DNA from 3 places in the Streptomyces sp. CRCS-T-1 genome. Region 3 is predicted to be linked to each of the others. Evidence: predicted binding sites of a transcription regulator. Region 3 holds the regulator's gene; each other region holds the start of a gene.
What was found. Region 3 encodes HrcA, which represses chaperone genes, less so after heat shock. Its sites were predicted from a motif close to TTNGCACTCNGNNNNNCNGAGTGCNAA; they were not measured.
Positions count from the first base shown of each region.

Region 1: a site for HrcA is predicted at 2,497-2,523, ahead of groL (chaperonin GroEL). Genes of this name have one in related genera too.
Region 2: a site for HrcA is predicted at 2,399-2,425, ahead of groES (co-chaperone GroES). Genes of this name have one in related genera too.

Region 1 covers NZ_CP101651.1:4,596,249-4,601,102, forward strand. Annotated here, with positions in the region: SAM riboswitch class I at 1-28, shown strand, start outside; gene thrC (threonine synthase) at 47-1,333, shown strand; gene NNW99_RS20940 (MoaD/ThiS family protein) at 1,425-1,700, shown strand; gene NNW99_RS20945 (cold-shock protein) at 2,149-2,352, shown strand; gene groL (chaperonin GroEL) at 2,686-4,308, shown strand; gene NNW99_RS20955 (NADH:flavin oxidoreductase) at 4,539-4,854, shown strand, end outside.
Region 2 covers NZ_CP101651.1:3,156,249-3,161,102, reverse strand. Annotated here, with positions in the region: gene NNW99_RS13925 (class I SAM-dependent methyltransferase) at 1-443, opposite strand, end outside; gene NNW99_RS13920 (polysaccharide deacetylase family protein) at 575-1,498, shown strand; gene NNW99_RS13915 (polysaccharide deacetylase family protein) at 1,495-2,226, shown strand; gene groES (co-chaperone GroES) at 2,572-2,880, shown strand; gene groL (chaperonin GroEL) at 3,002-4,627, shown strand; gene NNW99_RS13900 (hypothetical protein) at 4,768-4,854, shown strand, end outside.
Region 3 covers NZ_CP101651.1:5,668,855-5,673,708, forward strand. Annotated here, with positions in the region: gene hemW (radical SAM family heme chaperone HemW) at 1-204, shown strand, start outside; gene NNW99_RS25690 (DUF3097 domain-containing protein) at 386-1,189, opposite strand; gene NNW99_RS25695 (MBL fold metallo-hydrolase) at 1,221-1,952, opposite strand; gene hrcA (heat-inducible transcriptional repressor HrcA) at 2,126-3,142, shown strand; gene dnaJ (molecular chaperone DnaJ) at 3,142-4,278, shown strand; gene NNW99_RS25710 (nitronate monooxygenase) at 4,367-4,854, shown strand, end outside.

The DNA.
Region 1 (4,854 bases), 1.1 Mb from region 3:
GCGAGATGCGTCGTGAGGAAGATGAGGAGAAAGGGCCTCGCCTCACATGGCTGCGCAGACTGTTGCAAGCACCACCGAATCCACCGTAGACCTCGGCCCCGCCGCCGCCCTGAGCTGCCGCGAGTGCGGTCACCGCGTCCCGCTCGGCCCGGTCTTCGCGTGCCAGGAGTGTTTCGGCCCGCTGGAGATCGCCTACGACTTCTCGGCCTACGACACCGAAGAGCTCCGCAAGCGCATCGAAGCGGGCCCCGCGAACATCTGGCGCTACGCCCCGCTGCTGCCGGTCCCGGCCGACGTCGCGGACAAGCCGAACATCAACCCCGGCTGGACCAAGCTCGTCAAGGCCGACAACCTCGCCCGTGAGCTCGGCGTCGACGCCGGCAAGCTCTTCGTCAAGGACGACTCCGGCAACCCGACGCACTCCTTCAAGGACCGCGTCGTCGCCCAGGCCCTGGAGGCCGCCCGCGCCTTCGGCTTCACCACCCTGTCCTGCTCCTCCACCGGCAACCTCGCCGGTGCGGTGGGCGCCGCCGCGGCCCGCGCCGGCTTCCGCTCCTGCGTGTTCATCCCGCACGACCTGGAGCAGGGCAAGGTCGTGATGGCCGCGGTCTACGGCGGCGAGCTCGTCGGCATCGAGGGCAACTACGACGACGTGAACCGCTTCTGCTCCGAGCTGATCGGCGACCCGGCCGGCGAGGGCTGGGGCTTCGTCAACGTCAACCTGCGGCCGTACTACGCCGAGGGCTCCAAGACCCTCGCGTACGAGATCTGCGAGCAGCTCGGCTGGCAGCTGCCCGACCAGCTCGTGGTGCCGATCGCCTCCGGCTCGCAGCTCACGAAGATCGACAAGGGTCTGCAGGAGCTCATCAAGCTCGGTCTGGTCGAGGACAAGCCGTACAAGATCTTCGGCGCGCAGGCGCTCGGCTGCTCGCCGGTGTCGACGGCTTTCAAGGCCGGGCACGACGTCGTACGTCCCCAGAAGCCGGACACCATCGCCAAGTCGCTGGCGATCGGGAACCCGGCGGACGGGCCGTACGTGCTGGACATCGCGCGGCGTACGGGTGGTGCGGTGGAGGACGTGAACGACGAGCAGGTCGTCGAGGCGATCAAGCTGCTTGCCCGGACCGAGGGTGTCTTTGCGGAGACCGCCGGTGGGGTGACGGTGGGGGTGGCGAAGAAGCTGCTGGAGAACGGGCTTCTCGACCCGTCATTGACGACCGTGGTGCTGAACACGGGTGATGGGCTGAAGACGTTGGACGCGGTGGCGGGGACCGGGCTGACCGCGACGATTCGTCCCAACCTTGATTCGTTCCGTGAGGCTGGGCTCGTCTGATCGTTGACGGCTGCGGGCCGGTGGGGGGCTGGTCGCGCAGTTCCCCGCGCCCCTAAAGCAGGTCCGCTACCCAACCGGAGGTTTTGAAGTCATGAGCGTCACCGTTCGCATCCCCACCATCCTGCGTACCTACACCGGCGGGCAGGCCGAGGTCGCCGCCGAGGGCGGGAACCTCGGGGAGGTCATCGCCGATCTGGAGAAGAACCACACCGGGATCGCCGCCCGGGTGCTGGACGACCAGGGCAAGCTGCGCCGGTTCGTCAACGTGTACGTCAATGACGACGACGTGCGGTTCGAGCAGGGTCTTGAGACGGCCACTCCGGACGGTGCCGGGGTGTCGATCATTCCGGCCGTCGCCGGCGGCTGAACCGGTCGACCGGCCCGATTATTACCATCGGTAACGGCCGTCACTGAGCGTTGATTGAATTGCCCCCTCCGTGAGAGAAGCGGAGGGGGCAATTCTGTGTGGTTGAGCGCGGTACAGTTGGGGAACGCGATCCCGATCCCCTGATCGGGCACCCTGAATTCCTGCCGCGAGCCCGACAAGATGTAGCCAAAGTGTGTGTGTCTTTCGCGGCTTTTGTTCCCTTTGTGTGGCCCGACTTGCCCTGAAGTCTGGCGAATTCTCCCCACATTCCGGATCCTGTGCGTCCGGAATTCTCGTCCGATTGACCTGTTGCAGAGGGCAGTTGGACAGATACATTCGGCCGCGGTCGACGCGTTCCGGCGCACGCCCCCAATCCGTGGGGGGTGAGGTCTGACCCGGATCCGCGAAGTGCGGATCTGTGCAAGGGCCAGTAATAGGGGAGTTAGGCATGGCTCAGGGCACCGTCAAGTGGTTCAACGCGGAGAAGGGGTACGGCTTCATCGCGGTCGACGGTGGTGCGGATGTTTTCGTCCACTACAGCGCGATTCAGATGGACGGCTACCGCACCCTTGAAGAGGGTCAGCGGGTCGAGTTCGAGATCTCGCAGGGCCAGAAGGGTCCACAGGCCGACATGGTTCGCGTCGCTGCCTGAACGCGCGACCACGACAAACCGCAAGCGGCAGGTCTTCTCTGAAGGGCCCGTACCCCCCGGGGTACGGGCCCTTCGGTCTGTCCGCATGACCCGCCGGACCTCGTTCGCGGCTGGCTGACCGGCCCGCCCGATCCCCGAGAGGCGCTTGCACTCGACATGCCCGAGTGCTAATCATTGCGTTAGCACTCTGAAGGTGAGAGTGACAACGTAAGGACCGGGTCGGTGAGGCCCGCAGGCCGGGTGGGGAAGGAACCACGAGGCTGGCGAGCCGTCCGTCGCGGGCGCGGGCGCGGTCCGAAGTAATCACCCCCAGTCCTGGAGGGACCACTTCACATGGCCAAGATCATCGCGTTCGACGAGGAGGCGCGGCGCGGCCTCGAGCGCGGCATGAACCAGCTCGCGGACGCCGTCAAGGTGACGCTCGGCCCCAAGGGTCGCAACGTCGTCCTCGAGAAGAAGTGGGGCGCCCCCACGATCACCAACGATGGTGTCTCCATCGCCAAGGAGATCGAGCTCGAGGACCCGTACGAGAAGATCGGCGCCGAGCTGGTCAAGGAAGTCGCCAAGAAGACGGACGACGTCGCCGGTGACGGTACGACCACCGCGACCGTTCTCGCCCAGGCCCTGGTCAAGGAGGGTCTGCGCAACGTAGCCGCCGGCGCCAACCCGATGGCCCTCAAGCGTGGCATCGAGCGCGCCGTCGAGGCCGTCTCCGCCGCCCTGCTGGAGCAGGCGAAGGATGTCGAGACCAAGGAGCAGATCGCTTCCACGGCCTCCATCTCCGCCGCCGACACCCAGATCGGCGAGCTCATCGCCGAGGCCATGGACAAGGTCGGCAAGGAAGGCGTCATCACCGTCGAGGAGTCCCAGACCTTCGGTCTGGAGCTGGAGCTCACCGAGGGTATGCGCTTCGACAAGGGCTACATCTCGGCGTACTTCGCCACCGACATGGAGCGTATGGAGGCCGTCCTCGACGACCCGTACATCCTGATCGCGAACTCCAAGATCGCGAACGTCAAGGACCTGCTCCCGCTCCTGGAGAAGGTCATGCAGTCGGGCAAGCCGCTGCTGATCATCGCCGAGGACGTCGAGGGCGAGGCCCTGTCGACCCTGGTCGTCAACAAGATCCGCGGCACCTTCAAGTCCGTCGCCGTCAAGGCCCCGGGCTTCGGCGACCGCCGCAAGGCGATGCTGCAGGACATCGGCATCCTCACGGGCGGCGAGGTGATCTCCGAGGAGGTCGGCCTCAAGCTGGAGAACGCCACGCTCGACCTGCTGGGCAAGGCGCGCAAGGTCGTCATCACCAAGGACGAGACGACCATCGTCGACGGCGCCGGCTCGACCGACCAGGTCAACGGCCGCGTCAACCAGATCCGCGCCGAGATCGAGAACAGCGACTCGGACTACGACCGCGAGAAGCTGCAGGAGCGCCTGGCGAAGCTCGCCGGCGGCGTCGCGGTCATCAAGGCCGGTGCCGCCACCGAGGTGGAGCTCAAGGAGCGCAAGCACCGCATCGAGGACGCCGTGCGCAACGCCAAGGCGGCCGTCGAGGAGGGCATCGTCGCCGGTGGTGGCGTGGCCCTGCTGCAGGCCTCCCAGGTCTTCGAGAAGCTGGAGCTCGAGGGTGACGAGGCGACCGGAGCCAACGCCGTGAAGCTCGCGCTGGAGGCCCCGCTCAAGCAGATCGCCGTCAACGGTGGTCTCGAGGGTGGCGTCGTCGTGGAGAAGGTCCGCAACCTCCAGGTCGGCCACGGCCTGAACGCCGCGACCGGTGAGTACGTCGACATGATCGCCGAGGGCATCATCGACCCGGCGAAGGTGACCCGTTCCGCTCTGCAGAACGCCGCCTCCATCGCCGCGCTGTTCCTCACCACCGAGGCCGTCATCGCCGACAAGCCGGAGAAGGCCGCCGCGCCCGCCGGTGGCGGTATGCCGGGCGGTGACATGGACTTCTGATCGACCCCTGGGATTTTCCCGGGTTGATCAACGGTCTTGCCGAGGGCGGCACTCCCTGTTCCGACAGGGGGTGCCGCCCTCGGGCGTGTGCGCGTGGGTGCGCGTATGTGGGTGTGTGCGGGCGTGTGCGGGGTCACAGCTCGGGCGGGATGGCAGGGGCGGGGCCGGTTCGTTGAAACGTACGCCTTATGCGCATGCACATACTGTCCGGTATCCGAAGGAGCCCCTGAGTGACTGTCGCCGCCTCCCGCGCCGCCGAAATCCTGTCCCGGCCCGTCTCGCTGGGCGGCCTGACCGTCCCGAACCGGATCGCGATGGCCCCGATGACCCGCATGTTCTCCCCGGGCGGCGTCCCCGGAGAGGACGTCGTCTCGTACTACTCCCGCCGCGCCGCCGCCGGAGTCGGCCTCATCGTCACCGAGGGCACCTACGTCGGGCACGACTCGGCCGGGCAGAGCGACCGCGTGCCGCGGTTCCACGGCGCGGAGCAGCTCGCGGGCTGGGCGAAGGTCGCCGACGCGGTGCACGCGGCGGGCGGCACGATCG
Region 2 (4,854 bases), 2.5 Mb from region 3:
ACCTCGATCAGGTCGGCCAGCCCCAGCGCGTCGGCGTTCGCCCGCGCCGCCGCGGCCGTCATCGGGTCCCGGTCCACGGCCAGGACCCGGATCCCGGCGCGGGCCAGCGCGATCGCGTCCCCGCCGATGCCGGAGCACAGGTCGGCGACGGAGGCGATCCCCAGGTCCGTCATCCGCCGGGCGCGGTACGCCGCCACACTCGCCCGGGTCGACTGCTCCACCCCGTTCGGCGTGAAGAACATCCGCCCCGCGTCCTCGGCCCCGAACTTCACCGCCGCCCGCTGCCGCAGCCGCGCCTGGCCCAGCGCCGCCGACACCAGCTCGGCGGGGTGCTCCCGGCGCAGCCGCGTCGCCACGGCCAGCTCCTTCGCCGGATCGGTGTCCCGCACCTCGTCGAGGAGGGCGCGGCCTTCGGGGGTGAGGAGGAGGGCGAGGTCGTTCACCGGATCATTGTCGGCCACGGAGCGGCGGGGGCGGCGGGCCGGGGCGGATGTGGGCCAGTCGGAGGACGGCGGTGCCGTCGGTCGCGGTGTCGGGGCGGGTTCACAGGGGTGGGCTGCGAGGATCCGGCATCATGCGAGCAGTCGTACAAAATGACAAAAGGCGGGCAACGGGCGGAGCACGCATCGGCCTTGTCGTGCTCGCCCTCGCCGTCATCGCCTCGGGCTGCGCCCAGCCCGACGGCGGCCAGGTCGCCCCGGCCGGCGGCCAGCAGCCTCTCGACGCGCCCCCGGCCCGCGCGCTCGACTCCTACGCCACCAAACTGCGCGCCGCGCACGCCGCCCGCATCGCCGCGGCGCACCGCTGGGGGCTGCGCAGGGTCCCGCTGGTGGCGCCGCCGGCTCCCGGGAAGAAGCCCAGGATCAGGACCCGCAAGGGCTTCGCGGTGGACGGCCACCGGGAGCTGGACCTCCCGCCCGTCTTCACCACGATCCCCACCCGGGACAAGGTCGTCTTCCTCACCATCGACGACGGCGCCGAGAAGGACCCGGCGTTCCTGCGGATGATGAGCGACCTGGACGTCCCGTACACCGCCTTCCTCAGCGGCTATCTGGTCAAGGACGACGACCGCTACTTCCGGCAGATGCAGTCCAGGGGCACGGTCCTGAACAACCACACCCTCTGGCACCGCTACATGCCGGGTCTGTCGTACCGCGGGCAGCGGCGCGAGATCTGCGGCATGCAGCGCTTCATCGAGAGGCGCTACGGCACCCGCCCCACCCTCTTCCGCCCGCCCTTCGGCAGTTACGACCGGGCGACCCTGCGCGCCGCCAAGGCCTGCGGCATCGACCACGTCCCCCTGTGGAACGCGGAGGTCTTCGTCGACCACTGGGAGTACCGCGAGGCGGACCGGCGGCTGCGCCCCGGCGACATCGTCCTCAGCCACTTCCGGGGCCGTGAGCAGTGGAAGGGCGCGATGCCCGACATGATCCGCCGCTTCCTGAACAAGGTCACGACCGAGGGATACGCGGTGGGCCGGCTGGAGGACTACCTGTGACGCGGTGCCCGGCCGCCGCCGCGCTGTGCGCGGGCCTGCTCCTGCTGGCGGGGTGCGGCGGGCCGGCGGGGGAGCGGGCGGGAACGGACGGCCGGGGTCAGGACCCGACCCCCGCGGCCGGGCCCCTCGCGCGTCCGGCCCGCCTGCCGCCCGTCGTGGACCGGGTCCGCACCCGCGACCCCGTCGTCTTCCTCACCTACGACGACGGCATCGAACGCGACCCCGCCTTCGCCGGCCTCGTCCGCGAACGGCGGCTCCCGGTCACCCTGTTCCTCACGGACAGCGTCGCGGGCCCCGGCTACGGCCGGCTCGCCCGGCTGCGCGCGGTCGGCGTCTCCCTCCAGAACCACACCCTCGACCACCCGGCCCTGCGCGGTCTGCCCTACGCCGGCCAGCGCGCCGAGATCTGCGGCCAGCAGCACAAACTCCGCTCCCGCTTCGGCATCCGCCCCCACCTCTTCCGCCCGCCCTACGGCACGTACGACCGGGCGACCCTGCGCGCCGCCGCCGACTGCGGCATCACGGCGCTCGTGCTCTGGCGCGCGTCCCTGTCCGCCGACGGCGAACTGACGTACCCCCACGGCGAGCCGCGCCTTCACCCCGGCGACATCATCTCCGTGCCGTCGACCCCGACGGAGTCCCTGTCACCGACGGCACGGACCGTGCGACTGCTGAGGGAGATCGAGGGAAGAGGGCTGCGGGTGGGGCGGCTGGAGGATTACCTCTGACTCCCGACGCGGCCCTGCGGGGACACCCAGCCCGTCCGGCGCTTGAGGACGAGGCCGTTCAGGCCGATGCGGGGGTCTGGGGGCGGCAGCCCCCGGAGGGCCAGGACACGGACGCCGAGCACCTGCACGGACGTACGCCGACACCGGAACCCGGCCGACGCGCCGCCGGCAATTAGCAGTCCGCTTGACCGAGTGCTAATCGCGGTCATAGTCTCGGCTCTGGCACTCCCCACTGGAGAGTGCCAACACAGCGACGGGCAGGTCCGGCACCCGCGACGACGGATCCACCTGGTCGCCACCTCAGACAGTTAACCCCGTGAGATCTCCGAAGGGGGAGGTCGGATCGTGACGACCACCAGCTCCAAGGTTGCCATCAAGCCGCTCGAGGACCGCATCGTGGTCCAGCCGCTCGACGCCGAGCAGACCACCGCCTCTGGCCTGGTCATCCCGGACACCGCCAAGGAGAAGCCCCAGGAGGGCGTCGTCCTGGCCGTGGGCCCGGGCCGCTTCGAGGACGGTAACCGTCTTCCGCTCGACGTCTCCGTCGGCGATGTCGTGCTCTACAGCAAGTACGGCGGCACCGAGGTGAAGTACAACGGCGAGGAGTACCTCGTCCTCTCGGCTCGCGACGTGCTCGCGATCGTCGAGAAGTAATTCACCCCGCATTACCAGCATTGCAGTGAACTGCGCCCCTGGCCCCCGCGACCTTATGAAGCCGGGCGTCGGGGGCGCAGTTCGTTTCACCCACGTTTTCCGAGAGGGCTGAACCGCTCCCATGGCGAAGATCCTGAAGTTCGACGAGGACGCCCGTCGCGCCCTCGAGCGCGGCGTCAACAAGCTTGCCGACACGGTCAAGGTGACGATCGGCCCCAAGGGCCGCAACGTCGTCATCGACAAGAAGTTCGGCGCCCCCACCATCACCAACGACGGTGTGACCATCGCCCGTGAGGTAGAGGTCGAGGACCCGTACGAGAACCTCGGTGCCCAGCTGGTCAAGGAGGTGGCGACCAAGACCAACGACATCGCGGGTGACGGTACGACCACCGCGACCGTGCTCGCCCAGGCGCTCGTGCGCGAGGGCCTGAAGAACGTCGCCGCCGGTGCCTCCCCGGCCGCCCTGAAGAAGGGCATCGACGCCGCCGTCGCCGCCGTCTCCGAGGACCTCCTCGCCACGGCCCGCCCGATCGACGAGAAGTCCGACATCGCCGCCGTCGCCGCGCTGTCCGCCCAGGACCAGCAGGTCGGCGAGCTCATCGCCGAGGCCATGGACAAGGTCGGCAAGGACGGTGTCATCACCGTCGAGGAGTCCAACACCTTCGGTCTGGAGCTGGACTTCACCGAGGGCATGGCCTTCGACAAGGGCTACCTGTCGCCGTACTTCGTGACGGACCAGGAGCGCATGGAAGCCGTCCTGGACGACCCGTACGTCCTCATCACGCAGGGCAAGATCTCCGCCATCGCGGACCTGCTGCCGCTGCTGGAGAAGGTCATCCAGGCCAACGCCTCCAAGCCGCTGCTGATCATCGCCGAGGACGTCGACGGCGAGGCGCTGTCCACCCTCGTCGTGAACAAGATCCGCGGCACCTTCAACGCCGTCGCCGTGAAGGCCCCCGGCTTCGGCGACCGCCGCAAGGCGATGCTGCAGGACCTCGCGGTCCTCACCGGCGCCACGGTCGTCTCCGAGGAGGTCGGCCTCAAGCTCGACCAGGTCGGCCTGGACGTCCTCGGCTCCGCCCGCCGCATCACCGTCACCAAGGACGACACCACGGTCGTCGACGGCGCCGGCAACAAGGACGACGTGCAGGGCCGCGTCGCCCAGATCAAGGCCGAGATCGAGTCCACCGACTCCGACTGGGACCGCGAGAAGCTCCAGGAGCGCCTCGCGAAGCTGGCCGGCGGCGTGTGCGTCATCCGCGTGGGTGCCGCCACCGAGGTCGAGCTCAAGGAGCGCAAGCACCGTCTGGAGGACGCCATCTCCGCGACCCGCGCCGCGGTCGAGGAGGGCATCGTCTCCGGTGGTGGCTCCGCGCTCGTCCACGCCGTGAAGGTCCTCGAGGGCAACCTCGGCAAGACCGGCGACGAGGCCACCGGTGTCGCCGTCGTCCGCAAGGCCGCCGTCGAGCCGCTGCGCTGGATCGCCGAGAACGCCGGCCTGGAGGGCTACGTCATCACCTCCAAGGTCGCCGAGCTCGACAAGGGCCAGGGCTTCAACGCCGCGACCGGCGAGTACGGCGACCTGGTCAAGGCCGGCGTCATCGACCCGGTCAAGGTCACGCGCTCCGCCCTGGAGAACGCCGCCTCCATCGCCTCCCTCCTCCTCACGACCGAGACCCTGGTCGTCGAGAAGAAGGAAGAGGAGGAGCCGGCCGCCGCGGGCCACGGCCACGGCCACTCCCACTGACGACCTGAGGTCGCCAGATCCTGAGTGAGGGCCCGGCACCCCGGAAACGGGGTGCCGGGCCCTCACCGTTCCCTCCACCGCTCAGGGAACCGCGGCGGCGGTCGACGGCCTCCTAGACACCGGAACAGAAGGGGGTGTCGATGAGCCAGGCGCTCTATCAGGAACGGTCCCGCAATCCGCTGGCGCGCACCGCGGAACTCACCGAGGACCGGTTGCGCAGAGGCGGC
Region 3 (4,854 bases):
CGGCGGGTCGAGCGGATTCTGCTGGAGTTGCGGTTGCGGGAGGGGGTGCCGTTGGCGTTGCTGCGGGAGGAGGGGCTTGCCGCGTCGCGGCGGGCGCTGTCCGAGGGGTTGCTTCAGGAAGGGCCGTATGGGGAGGGGCGTGCGGTGTTGACCTTGCGGGGGCGGTTGCTGGCGGATGGGGTTGTGCGGGACCTCGTCGACTGAGGTGCTCGGGGTTCGTGCTGGGGCCGGGTGGGTGCGCAGCCCGGCGTGGCGGGGTGCCGCTGCGCCCACCCGTGCCGCCCTTAGCGGCACGCATGCCCGCAGCTAGGCGGGAGCAGCGGTCCGCGGCTGAGCGGGGTTCCGTGGCGCGCGGCACAGGCGGATTCGGCGGCCGCAGCGGCAGCTACGCCGGTGCCGTTACGAAGTCGATCAGTTCCTCGACCCTGCCCAGCAGCTCTGGCTCCAGGTCCTTGTACGAATGCACCCCCGACAGGATCCGCTGCCAGGCCGCGCCCGTGTTGGGCGGCCAGCCCAGGGCCCGGCAGACGCCCGTTTTCCAGTCCTGGCCGTGGGGGATGCGGGGCCAGGAATCGATGCCCAGGGCCGACGGCTTCACCGCCTCCCAGATGTCGATGTACGGGTGGCCCACCACCAGGGCGTGCTCGCTTGTCACCGACTCGGCGATGCGCCATTCCTTGCTGCCCGGGACCAGGTGGTCCACCAGGACGCCGAGGCGGGCGTCCGGGCCGGGGGCGAAGTCGGAGACGATCGCGGGGAGGTCGTCGACGCCCTCCAGGTACTCCACGACCACGCCCTCGATGCGCAGGTCGTCGCCCCACACCTTCTCGACGAGTTCGGCGTCGTGCCGGCCCTCGACGTAGATGCGACCGGCGCGGGCGACACGCGCGCGTGCGCCGGGGACGGCCACCGAGCCGGAGGCGGTGCGCGTGGGGCGGGCGGGGCCGGACGCCGGGCGGACCAGCGTCACCACCCTGCCCTCCAGCAGGAAACCGCGCGGCTCCATCGGGAACACACGGTGCTTGCCGAAGCGGTCCTCCAGCGTCACCGTGCCCGCCTCGCAGCGGATCACCGCCCCGCAGAAGCCGCTCCCGGGCTCCTCCACCACCAGGCCCGGATCCGCCGGAACCTCGGGCACCGGCTTCGGCTTCTTCCACGGCGGGGTCAGATCGGCGGAGTACTGGCGCATTCGAATGACGATAGGAGAAGGCGTACGGCGATCACCGCGACACGCCGAAATGCGCCGCCAGCGCGTCCCGCTGGGCCCGGACGAACGCCGCGTCCACCACCGCTCCGTGACCGGGCACGTACAGCGCGTCCTCACCGCCCAGGTCGAGCAGCCGGTCCAGCGCGGCAGGCCACTGCGACGGCACGGCGTCGGGGCCCGCCTGGGGCTCTCCGGACTCCTCGACCAGATCGCCGCAGAACACCACCTCCGGATCACCGGGCACCAGCACCGCCAGATCGTGCGCGGTGTGTCCGGGGCCGACGTTCGCCAGCAGCACCTGCCGCCCGCCGCCCAGGTCGAGCGTCCACTCGCCGGAGACCAGATGGCCGGGCGGGACCAGCCGCTCCGCCGCCTCCTCGGCAGCGGGCGCCGCCAGGCCCTGGCGCACCCCGTCCTCGCGCAGTTCCTCGCGGTCCCGCACCCGCGTCAGCAGCGCGTCCACGCCCACCGCGCCGAACACCTCGGTGTCCGGGAGCGCCGCGGCGCCGAAGACATGGTCGAAGTGCGGATGGGTCAGCGCGAGATGTGTCACACGGTGACCGGTGAGTGCCCGCGCCTGCGCCCCCAACTGCGCGCCCTCGGCCAGGCTGGACCCCGCGTCGATCATGAGGACCGCCCCCTCGCCGGCGACCAGCCCGATCGTGCAGTCCCACACTGGGAGCCGGCACCGCCCCACACCGGCGGCCAAGCGCTCCCATCCGAGGTCTTCCCAAGTCACCGTCATACGGCGACGCTAGCGGGTGCGCCCCGCTCCGGGCACGACAGCGCACCACCAGCCTTGCCCGCGGCGCACCCCACCGCCGTACACTGGGCCGGGGAATGCTGGCACTCGCACGCGCAGAGTGCCAGGCCACGACAGGCAGGGCAGCAGACGGACGACTTCTGGAGGTGTGCGCGATGCTCAGTGAACGCAGGCTGCAGGTGCTGCGCGCCATCGTCCAGGACTACGTCGGCACCGAGGAGCCCGTCGGCTCCAAGGCCCTCACCGAGCGGCACAGCCTCGGCGTCTCCCCGGCCACCGTCCGCAACGACATGGCGGCCCTCGAGGACGAGGGATACATCGCCCAGCCGCACACCAGTGCCGGGCGCATCCCCACCGACAAGGGCTACCGGCTGTTCGTGGACAAGCTGGCCGGCGTCAAGCCGATGACCGCGCCCGAGCGGCGCGCGATCCAGAACTTCCTCGAGGGCGCCGTCGACCTCGACGACGTCGTGGCCCGTACGGTGCGGCTGCTCGCGCAGCTCACCCGACAGGTGGCCGTCGTGCAGTACCCGTCGCTGACCCGGTCGACCGTGCGGCATGTGGAGTTGCTCTCCCTCGCGCCCGCGCGTCTGATGCTCGTGCTGATCACGGACACCGGGCGGGTCGAGCAGCGGGTGGTCGACTGCGTGGCGCCCTTCGGCGAGGCCTCGCTCGCGGATCTGCGCGCGCGGCTCAACAGCCGTGTGGCGAACCGCCGTTTCGCGGATGTGCCGAGTTTGGTGGAGGATCTGCCGGAGGCGTTCGAGCACGAGGACCGGGGTACGGTTTCCATGGTGCTCTCCACGCTTCTGGAGACGCTCGTCGAGGAGAACGAGGAGCGGCTGATGATCGGCGGCACCGCCAATCTCACCCGCTTCGGGCATGACTTTCCCCTGGTGATCCGGCCGGTGCTGGAGGCACTCGAGGAGCAGGTCGTGCTCCTCAAGCTGCTCGGCGAGGCGAAGGATCCGGGCGTGACCGTGCGAATCGGTCATGAGAACGCCCACGAAGGACTCAACTCCACGTCCGTCGTGTCGGTCGGCTACGGTTCGGGCGGCGAGGCAGTCGCCAAGCTCGGCGTGGTCGGACCGACCCGCATGGATTACCCGGGAACGATGGGAGCGGTACGCGCAGTGGCACGGTACGTCGGACAGATCCTGGCGGAGTCGTAGTGGCCACGGACTACTACGCCGTACTCGGCGTGCGCCGCGACGCGTCGCAGGAAGAGATCAAGAAGGCCTTCCGGCGGCTCGCACGCGAGCTGCACCCGGACGTCAACCCCGATCCGAAGACCCAGGAGCGGTTCAAGGAGATCAACGCCGCTTACGAGGTGTTGTCGGACCCGCAGAAGAAGCAGGTCTACGACCTCGGCGGCGACCCGCTCTCGCAGGCCGCCGGCGGCGGCGCGGGCGGCTTCGGAGCCGGTGGCTTCGGGAACTTCTCCGACATCATGGACGCGTTCTTCGGCACAGCGTCGCAGCGCGGTCCGCGCTCGCGCACCCGCCGCGGCCAGGACGCGATGATCCGTATCGAGGTCGAGCTCGACGAGGCCGCCTTCGGTACGACCAAGGACATCCAGGTCGACACGGCCGTCGTCTGCACCACCTGCAGCGGCGAGGGTGCCGCGCCGGGGACCAGCGCGCAGACGTGTGACATGTGCCGCGGCCGCGGTGAGGTGTCCCAGGTCACCCGGTCCTTCCTCGGCCAGGTCATGACGTCCCGGCCCTGCCCGCAGTGCCAGGGCTTCGGGACCGTGGTGCCGACGCCGTGCCCGGAGTGCGCCGGCGACGGCCGCGTCCGCTCCCGGCGGACCCTGACCGTCAAGATCCCCGCCGGTGTCGACAACGGCACGCGCATCCAGCTCGCCGGCGAGGGCGAGGTCGGGCCCGGTGGCGGTCCCGCCGGTGACCTCTACGTCGAGATCCACGAACTCCCGCACTCCACGTTCCAGCGGCGCGGCGACGACCTGCACTGCACGGTGACGATCCCCATGACGGCGGCGTCCCTCGGCACGAAGGTGCCGCTGGAGACGCTGGACGGCATGGAGGAGGTCGACATCCGCCCGGGCACCCAGTCCGGCCAGTCGATCCCGCTGCACGGCCGGGGCATCACGCACCTGCGGGGTGGCGGGCGCGGCGACCTCATCGTCCATGTCGAGGTCCAGACGCCGACGAAGCTCGACCCCGAGCAGGAGCGGCTGCTGCGCGAGCTGTCCAAGCTGCGGGGTGAGGAGCGGCCCACGGGGCAGTTCCAGCCTGGGCAGCAAGGGCTGTTCTCGCGGTTGAAGGACGCCTTCAACGGGCGCTGATCGGTTTCTTCGGGCGCCTTTTCCTCTGGTCTATGCCACACGGCAGGCCGGTTTCGGAGTTGTTCGGAGGACGTGACAACATGCGGTCATGTCCTCCGCGCTGACCGATCTCTTTCCGCACCCGATCGTGCAGGCCCCCATGGCGGGCGGCGTCTCCGTACCGCAGCTCGCCGCCGCCGTGTGCGAGGCGGGCGGGCTCGGATTCCTCGCCGCCGGGTACAAAACCGCCGACGGGGTGTACCAGGAGATCAAGCAGCTCCGGAGCCTCACGAGCAGGCCCTTCGGTGTGAACGTGTTCATGCCGCAGCCCGAGTACGCCGACCCCGCCGCCGTCGATGTCTACGCCCACCAGCTCGCCGGTGAGGCCACCTGGTACGAGGCCGAGCTCGGCGACCCCGACAGCGGCCGTGACGACGGCTACGAGACCAAGCTCGCGGTGCTGCGCGACAACCCCGTGCCGGTCGTGTCGTTCCACTTCGGCGTGCCGAGCCGTGAGGTCATCGACAGCTTGCACCGCGTCGGCACCTTCGTCCTCGCCGCCGCGACCACCCCCGACGAGGCCCGGGCCGTCGAGCT